Regions from separate parts of the Caballeronia sp. NCF2 genome, predicted to be linked through region 2. Evidence: predicted binding sites of a transcription regulator. Region 2 holds the regulator's gene; the other holds the start of a gene.
The links. Region 2 encodes FliA, which starts transcription of late flagellar genes. Its sites were predicted from a motif close to CTAAAGTTTNNNNNNNNNNNGCCGNTA; they were not measured.
Positions count from the first base shown of each region.

Region 1: a site for FliA is predicted at 2,837-2,863, ahead of motA (flagellar motor stator protein MotA). Genes of this name have one in related genera too.

Region 1 covers NZ_JALQDN010000050.1:34,422-38,830, reverse strand. Annotated here, with positions in the region: gene NCS02_RS16585 (MFS transporter) at 1-1,170, shown strand, start outside; gene NCS02_RS16580 (hypothetical protein) at 1,237-1,404, shown strand; gene NCS02_RS16575 (hypothetical protein) at 1,497-1,769, opposite strand; gene NCS02_RS16570 (helix-turn-helix domain-containing protein) at 1,901-2,719, opposite strand; gene motA (flagellar motor stator protein MotA) at 2,958-3,830, shown strand; gene motB (flagellar motor protein MotB) at 3,861-4,409, shown strand, end outside.
Region 2 covers NZ_JALQDN010000037.1:30,000-34,408, forward strand. Annotated here, with positions in the region: gene NCS02_RS13905 (Rieske 2Fe-2S domain-containing protein) at 1-87, opposite strand, end outside; gene NCS02_RS13910 (GGDEF domain-containing protein) at 300-1,394, shown strand; gene NCS02_RS13915 (RNA polymerase sigma factor FliA) at 1,401-2,132, opposite strand; gene NCS02_RS13920 (MinD/ParA family ATP-binding protein) at 2,151-3,068, opposite strand; gene flhF (flagellar biosynthesis GTPase FlhF) at 3,061-4,409, opposite strand, start outside.

The DNA.
Region 1 (4,409 bases), on a different contig from region 2:
GGACTTGCGCTTTTCGCGCTGGCGTCGCTCGCGTGCGCCTTTTCCGGCGACGCGACGCAACTCATCGCCGCGCGCGCCTTGCAGGGCGTCGGCGCGGCGGCGATGCTGCCGAACTCGCTCGCGCTGCTGAACGCGGCGTGCGGCCACGACCGGCGTCTGCGCGCGCGAGCCGTCGGCTTGTGGACGGCGGCGGGCGCGGTGTCGATCGCGGCGGGGCCGATCGTCGGCGGCGTGCTGATCGCGGCGTTCGGCTGGCGCAGCATTTTCTGGGTCAATCTGCCGATCTGCGCGGCGGGCATCGTCGCGACGCTCGCGTGGATAGAAAACGCGCGACCCAAAGATGCCGGTCATGCGCGCGGCATCGACCTGCCCGGCCAGGCGCTGGCGATCGTCGCGCTCGCCTCGTTCGTCGGCGCGGTGATCGAACTGCGCCCGCTCGGACCGATGCATCCGCTCGTCATCGGCGCTTTGCTGCTCGCGCTGGCGGCGGGCGGCGCGTTCATCGCGATCGAGCGCGAAAGCCGCACGCCGATGCTGCCGCTGTCGCTCTTCGCCGAGCGCACGTTCAGCGCGGCCGTGGCCTTCGGTATCGGCGTGAATCTCACCTACTATGGAATGGTCTTCGTGCTGAGCCTGTATTTGCAGCGCGTGCTCGGTCACACGCCCTTGCAGACCGGCCTCGCGTTCCTGCCGCTGACGGGCGGATTCCTGATCTCGAACCTGGCGAGCGGCCCTGTCGTCGCGCGCTTCGGCTCGCGCGGCCCGATGATCTTCGGCGCGCTGCTCGACGCCGCCGGTTTCGCCGCGCTCGCCTTCGTCGATGCGACGACGCCCACGGCCGCGCTGCTCGTGCCGTTCCTGCTGATTCCATCGGGGATGGGACTCGCGGTCCCGGCGATGACGACCGCGCTGCTCGGCACCGTCGGCCAGCCGCGTGCGGGCACGGCGTCGGCGGTGCTCAACACGGCGCGGCAGGCGGCGGGCGCGATCGGCGTCGCGGCGTTCGGCGCGCTCGCGGCTCATGGCGACGGCGCGGCGAGCGCGCACCAGATCGTCGATGCGGTGCGCTGGTCGGCGGCGATCTCCGTCGCGCTTCTGTTGTGCGCCGCGTTGATCGCGCGTCATGTGAACAATCCGGCGAGCGCGAACGCCGAAGAACGTGTTACTTAGAGACGGACGTCGGGAACGGCCGTTGCAACGCCCAGGTAAAGCCGCGAATCTTTTGAGGACAACACCATGTCGACAATGCCCCGCTCCCCCGAGGAGCCGCTCGAACCGGACCCGGACAAGCTGCTCGATCCCGACGCCGCGCCGAACCCCGAAGATCCGGACATGCCTGACGGCCCGGATTCCGCGACGCCGATGGTGCCCGCCGATCCGAAAAACGGCGAACCGCGCATGTAGAACGCCGGGCGGCCATCGCGCGCATAAAGCAATGCCCGCGCGGCCTTGAAAGCGGCGCGGGCATTCTTACTGATGCTCGTGGACGAAGAGCGTTACAGGCTAGTGGTCTGCACCGCGCCGGTTTCCAGCGCACGCTCGATGAGCGCTTCCTGCTGCGCCTTGCGAACGGCATCGGCGACGAGCGTATCGGGCGCTTCCACTTCGGCCTTGATCGCGCCGATGATGCCGTCCGCTTCGACGATCACGAGCGATTCCGCCGAATCCGCACGGCTGATGATGACGCGCAGCGGCCCGCCGCCCTCCGCGATGCTGGCGCAAAACTGCATCGTTTGCCCGCCGATCACTTGTTCGAATGTTTGAATCATCGCTGCCTTCCGCGTTGGTTGGACAAAAGCTGACACAGGCTGCGCGCCAAGCGGCGCGCAGCCTGCTTTCTCATTGATCCGCGCATGTCGACTAGGTTCAATTCTGTAAGCATGCGCGGCGCGACGCAAGCTCAACGTCTTGCGTCGGCGAGTTCGCGAAGGATGGCGGCGGTCGAATCGTCGGCGGGAAAGAAGGCTTCGATCGCAAGCTCCGACAACGTGATGTCGACGGGCGTGCCGAAAACCGTCGTCGTGCTCAAGAACGACAGCACGCCGTGCTGCGTGCGCAAACGCAAGGGCACGACGACGGGATCGGTCTCGCCGCGCGGCTCGTGGGTCGCGTGACGCGGCGCGGGATACGCCTCCAGTTCGGCCAAGAGCGCGACGAGCGTCGCATCGCCGGACACGTCGATTTGCCGGCGCAGGCGCGCGAGCAGATGCGCGCGCCACTCGTGCCAGTTGTCGATGGCATCGGCGAGACCTTGCGGATGCATCGACAGCCGCAGCACGTTGACGGGCGGCACGAGCAATTGCGCATCCGCCGATGCGACGAGCGGCGCGAAAGCCGCGTTGGCCGCGATCATCGTCCAGTGACGATCGACCGCGAGCGCGGGATACGGCTCATGCCCTTTGAGCACGAGATCGACAGCACGCCTGGCAGCGGAAAGTTGCGGATCGGCCAGCGCGCGCTCGCGATAAAGCGGCGCATAACCGGCCGCGACGAGCAGCGTGTTGCGCTCGCGCAGCGGCACGTCCAGTTGCTCGGCGAGGCGCATCAGCATGTCCCGGCTCGGCAGCGAGCGGCCCGATTCGACGAAGCTCAGGTGACGCGTGGACACGTCCGCAACGCCTGCGAGATCGAGCTGGCTCATGCGCCTGCGCTGACGCCATTCGCGCAATAGCGCGCCGACGTCCGATCGAACGGCTGGATGTACGAGGGTCGAGTTCATGCAACCGATGTTAGACGAAACATGATCACGCGATCCATTACCTGCGAAGTAAGCGGCGCCACGAACGTAACATTTACGCCGCAAACATTTGCGAAGAAAAACTTGCGCGCGACACCCTAAATCTCCGGCACTTTCGCGCCGATAAGTCCAACAACAAGCGAACAATGCGTCGCGAGCCGTGCGCGTCTCAATCCCGAGCACGCACGGCCCGCGGCGCCCGGACTTTTGCGGAGAAATCATGTTTGTCATCATCGGATGGTTGTTGGTCATCGGCTCGGTGATCGGAAGCTTCGTCGGCGTCGGCGGCCACCTCGCGGCCCTCGTGCAACCGTTCGAGCTGCTGTGTATTTTCGGCGCGGCGATCGGCGCGTTCGTCGTGTCGAATCCGACCGCGACGCTCAAGAAAACGTTGCAATCGATTCCGAAGGCGTTCAAGGGCGGCGGCTACACGAAAGAGAAATATCTCGCGCTGATCGCATTGCTCTACGAACTGCTTCAGAAGGCGCGCAAGGAAGGCATGATGGCGCTCGAAGCCGATGTCGATGCGCCCGAGTCCAGCCCGGTCTTTCAGAAGTACGAGCACGTCATGGCCGATCATCATCTGCTCGACTTCATCGTCGACTATCTGCGCATGATGTCTGCGGGCAATGTCAACGCGCTCGAAATGCAGGATCTGATGGACGAAGAGCTCGACACGCACCACACCGAAAGCTCGATCGCCGCGAACGCCATTCAGAAAATGGCCGATGGCCTGCCTGCATTCGGTATCGTCGCCGCGGTGATGGGCGTCGTGCACACGATGGGCTCGGTCGGCGCCGCGCCCGCCGTGCTCGGCGAGATGATCGCGGGTGCGCTCGTCGGCACGTTCCTCGGCATTCTGCTGGCGTACGGCTTCATCGGCCCGCTCGCGGACCTGCTCAACGCGAAGGGCGCGGCCGAAGCGAAGCCGTTCCAGTGCGTGAAGTCCGTGCTGCTCGCATCGATGAACGGTTATGCGCCGACGATCGCGGTCGAGTTCGGCCGCAAGGTGCTCTTCACCGCCGATCGTCCGAGCTTCAAGGAACTCGACGACGCGGTTCGTGCCACCAAGATGCCGAAGGCGGCTTCGTGATGACATCGGGTACGCAAAGGACCAACGCACATGGCTGAGAAACCGTCACGCGATCCGCTGCAGTCCGTGCTTGCGCCGACTGTCGTCGTCAAGCGCAAGAAGAAGGCGCACGGACACGGCCATCATGGCGGCGCATGGAAGATCGCCTACGCCGACTTCGTCACCGCGATGATGGCGTTCTTTCTGTTGATGTGGCTGCTCGGATCGACATCGAAGTACGACAAGGAAGGCATCGAGCAATACTTCAATACGCCGCTTTCCGCATTGTTCGGCAACGATGGCGGCGCGTCGGCGCATACGAGCGTCATCGCGGGCGGCGGCAGGGATCTGTCGAGCACGCGTCCGGGTGAAGGCAACAAGACCCAGACGCAACCGGTGCCGCAATCGATCGCGCGCGCTGCCGTTGCGATGGACGACTTGCGCAAGCTGCAGCAGCTCAAGCAGAAGCTGATGGCGCTCATCGAGCAGACGCCTGCGCTGCGCGCGTATAAGGACCAGATTCGCATCGCGATCACGAGTGAAGGCTTGCGTATCGAGATCGTCGATTCGCTCAAGCGGCCGATGTTCGCATCGGGCAGT
Region 2 (4,409 bases):
GATCCGCTCATCGGCCACGATGAATCCGCGCGCGCCGCCTTCCGGCACGTCTTCGCTATTGCAAACGGGCAGCCATTCGGCAGCCAAAGAAATGGATTCGTCGCGCATCGCCGTGAATGAGAAATGGACGTTCTTAAGCTGTTCTTACACGAAACACAGCGTCTTCGCAAAACGTTGCAAAATAGCGGATCGCTCGCTCGGTGCAACTCGATACCACTCCATTCAGCCGATGCCATGCGACGGGGCCGCAGTACTTGGCAGCAAGATAAAAGAAAGAAATCACCATCCAGGGGTTCAGTATGGAGCAGGCGCATCAACCGGCACGCCGGACTTATGCCTTCGCATGGTCCGAACACCGGAATCCGGAACGCGAGCAGGCCACGCTGCGGGTCTGGATGGGAGCGGTGGTTCTTCTGGCTTACGGCGTTTTCGCGTGGCTCCGCCCTTCACACGATGCCTTCCTGACCACGCGCCTCGTCGCGCTCTATGTGTCTTATGGGGCGATCACGCTTCTGATCGTCAGCCGCATGAGCGCGCCTTCTGTTGCGCGCCTGACCGTCACGACCATCGCCGATCAGACGATCCTCGGGCTCGCGCTCGCCGCGGGCGGCGCAAGGGCGCTGCCGCTTCTCTGGGTGATGTTCTGGTTTCTGATCGGTTCGGGATGCCGATACGGCAAGCGCACGCTCGCCGTATCGTGCGCGACGGCGCTCATCATCGTCACGGCGATAGCCGTCTGGCAGCCGTGGTGGCACGAGAATCTTCCCGCCGCGATCGGGCTCGCGCTGAGCGTACTCGGCGCATCGGTGTATCTGAGCGTGCTCGTCGATCGGCTCGGCAACGCGAATCGCGATCTAGCGCGTCAGGCATCGACCGATCCGCTCACGGGTCTGTCGAACCGGTACGCGCTGGAAAGAGTCGTCGATCGCGCGATGAACGCGCCCGAAGCCAATGGCGATCACGCCATCGCGCTCCTTCTGATCGATCTCGACGGCTTCAAGGAAGTGAACGATACCTACGGTCACGCCGTCGGCGATCTGCTGCTGCAAGCCTTCGCGGACTCGCTCGCGAAGCGCATGCGCAAGTCGGACACCATCGCGCGTCTGGGCGGCGACGAGTTCGTCGTGCTCGCGCATCAGATGCGCGACCGCGACGCCGTGTTGTCGGTGGCCGACAACATCCATTCGGCGCTCGGCGAAATTACGTCGGTGCAGGAGCGGCCGGTGTCGGTATCGGCGAGCATCGGCGCATGCCTGCTTTCGAGCGCGGCGTCCGCGCATCAAACCGGCATGACCGCCGTGCTGCGCGCCGCCGACCGCGCGATGTACCGCGCGAAAAGTCTCGGCGAAGGGAAAACGGTCTTCGCCGAGACGCGGGACTTCGAGATCAGCTAGGGAACGTCAGGCCTCGACGCTCGTCCACGCCTGCTCGCGCAGCTTCGTGCGCAGACGCGCGACCGCTTGGCTGTGCAACTGACACACGCGCGACTCGCTCACTTCCATCACCGCGCCGATTTCGCGCAGGTTCAGGCCGCGTTCGTAATAGAGGCTCATCAGGAGCTTCTCGCGCTCGGGCAGCTTGTCGATGGCTTCGATCAGCGCGCCGCGAAGGCTGTCGTCGAGCAGCGCGGACAGCGGATCCGAACGATCGACGCAATAGCGGTCGAGGAACGGCTCGTCGTCGGCGGAGCGATCGAAGTCTTCGTAATAGATCAGCTGGCTGCCGTGCAAGTCCTGAAGCATCGACTGATATTCGTCGAGCGGCATCTTCATGTGCTCGGCGATTTCCTGCTCGCTCGCCGCGCGGCCGAGGTTCTGCTCGACCTTGTGCACCGCCGATTCCACTTCGCGCGACGTCTTGCGCATGCTGCGCGGCAGCCAGTCGTTCGCGCGGAGCTCATCCAGCATCGCGCCGCGGATGCGCTGGCTCGCATATGTTTCGAACTGCGCGCCCTGATCTTCCTTGTAGCGGCTCGCCGCGTCCAGCAGGCCGATCATGCCGGCCTGAATGAGATCGTCGAGATCGACGCTCGCCGGCATCTTGGCGACGAGTTGAAGCCCCAGCCGTCGAACGAGCGGTGCGTATTTCGTCAGCACTTCCGACTGTGAGAGTTTGCCTTGGGCGTTATACATCTTGGTCACCTATCTTGATCACATCGACGCCGTGCTGCTCAATGCAAAGTCGTGAAGCGCAGCCGCACGATGCGACGCCTCCCGCGCGCCCTGTACAGAGTCGCTAACCGGATTTCGCGCGTCGGCCTGGCCGCCCGCATCGCGCATATAAGGCGCGGGGCGCATCGGCCAGTGCAGGAGCTCCGCCGCGATTGCGCGGTAGTCGCGCGCCGCGGCCGTGGCCGGGAACGCTTCGACTGCACAGCGTGAGAGTTCCATCGCCCGAGCGACGCGCGCATCCTCGGACACATATCCCGCCTGCACGAGCGACACGGCCAGATACCGGCTCGCGACGCCCGACAGGTTGTCGAACGCGACCGCCGCGTCGGCCGGGTTCTGCACGTGATTGACGAGCACGCGGAACTGGCCGATCGCATGGGCGTAGTGCAGTCGTTTCATGCACGCATACGCCTCGGTGATCGCCGACGCGGCTACCCGCGTCACAATAAGAAAGTCATGCGCCTGCGCCGCGAGCGTCGACAGCGCGCCGTGGCGATCGAGTTGCGCATCGATCAGCACGATGTCCGCCGGACCGTCGAGCAGCGCGCGGCATTGCGCGGCATCGTGAACGATGCGTTCGTCGCGCGGCGCGGCCATCAGCGAGAAGCCGAACGGCGTGCGCTCGACGGCATCGCCGAGCATGCGCCGGCCCGACATCACCGAGGCGAGCGCGCCCGCGTCTTCGGTGCCCACGAGACGGCTCACCGATCCCGCGTTGCGGTGCTCGTCGATCACGAGCACGTCCTTGCCGTGGATGGAAAGCGCCGCGCCGAGATTCACCACCGCCGACGTGCATCCGATGCCCGCCGGTCCGCCCGCGATCGCCACCACGCGCGAACCGGCGCGCGTAAGGAGCCGTCGCAGGCCTTCCGCCTGGTCGAGCACGAACTTATCCAAAGTGCACCTCATGCAGTTCGGTCGTGGCGCGCGCGGACAACGCGGACAGCAGCGCAGGCGTTTCTTCGTCTTGCGGCACGAAGGGCGAGTTGTCGCGCGGGATGCAGAACGCGCTCTTGATGAGAAACCGCTTGGTCGCGACGTACAGGTTCTCCGGCACTTTCTGACCGGTCGACACGTAATGCACCGGCAGCTTGTAGCGGATGACCGTATCGAGCACGCCGCCGAGATTCGTCGCTTCGTCGAGCTTGGTCAGGATGCAGCCCGCGAGCGGCGGCTGGTCCGCCGCGCTCTTGTAGGCCTGCACGACTTCGTTGAGCGTGTCGCCGTGGCTCGTCGCGTTGAGCAGCAGGATGCGCTGCACCGGATGACCCGCGCCGCACAGCATCGCGATCTGATCCGAGACCATGCGATCGCGCTGGCTCATGCCGATCGTGTCGATCAGCACGATATGTTTGTTGCGGAGTTCCGAAAGCGCGAGTTGCAGGTCCGCGCCGTCTTTCACCGCGTGAACCGACACACCGAGAATCTTGCCGAAAATGCGCAGTTGCTCGTGCGCGCCGATACGGTAGCTGTCGGTCGTGAGCAGCGCGACCTTGCTTGCGCCGAAGCGCATCACGCAGCGCGCGGCGAGCTTGGCCGTCGTGGTCGTCTTGCCGACGCCAGTCGGGCCCATCAGTGCGAACACGCCGCCGCGTTCCATCAGCGCGTCTTCGCTGTCCATCACCGGAATGTTCGATTCGAGCACCTGCTGCACCCACTCGAGCGCGCCTTCGACGCTCTCGAGTTCCGGCATGTTGTCCACCATCATGCGGACGAGCTGCGCCGAGAAACCGGCGGCGAACAAACGCTTCGTGAGCGCGCCGCCCGTCGGGTTGCGGCGCTGGCGCTCGCCCCACATGAGACCGGAGAAGTGCTCTTCCATCATCGAGCGCATCGACGAAAGCTCGTTCATCACCGTTTCGTTGACGACCTGCTCCATGCGCGTGCGGATCGCTTCGGTGACGACGGCCGCCGCGTTCGCGGGCAAGCCATCGAATGCGTGTTCCTTCGATGCCGGCGCGGCGTTCGCCTCGGCTGCTTCGGCGTGCGGCGCGCTCGCGTTGATCTTCTGCGCGGCGCGGCGCGCGGCGATTTGCGCGGCTTCGCGTGCCCAGTCGGGCGTTTGGACCTTCGGCTCGACGGCGGCTTCCGCGCGCTTCGTTTGCTGACGCATGGCGTAGCGGGCCGAGTCCGCCGTCTTTTCGACGCGCGTCTCTTGCGCAGTCACCGGGACCGGCACGCCCATGCCGCGTGCGATCGCAGCCGACGCGGTCAGCGGACGGTTCGACGGCATCGACG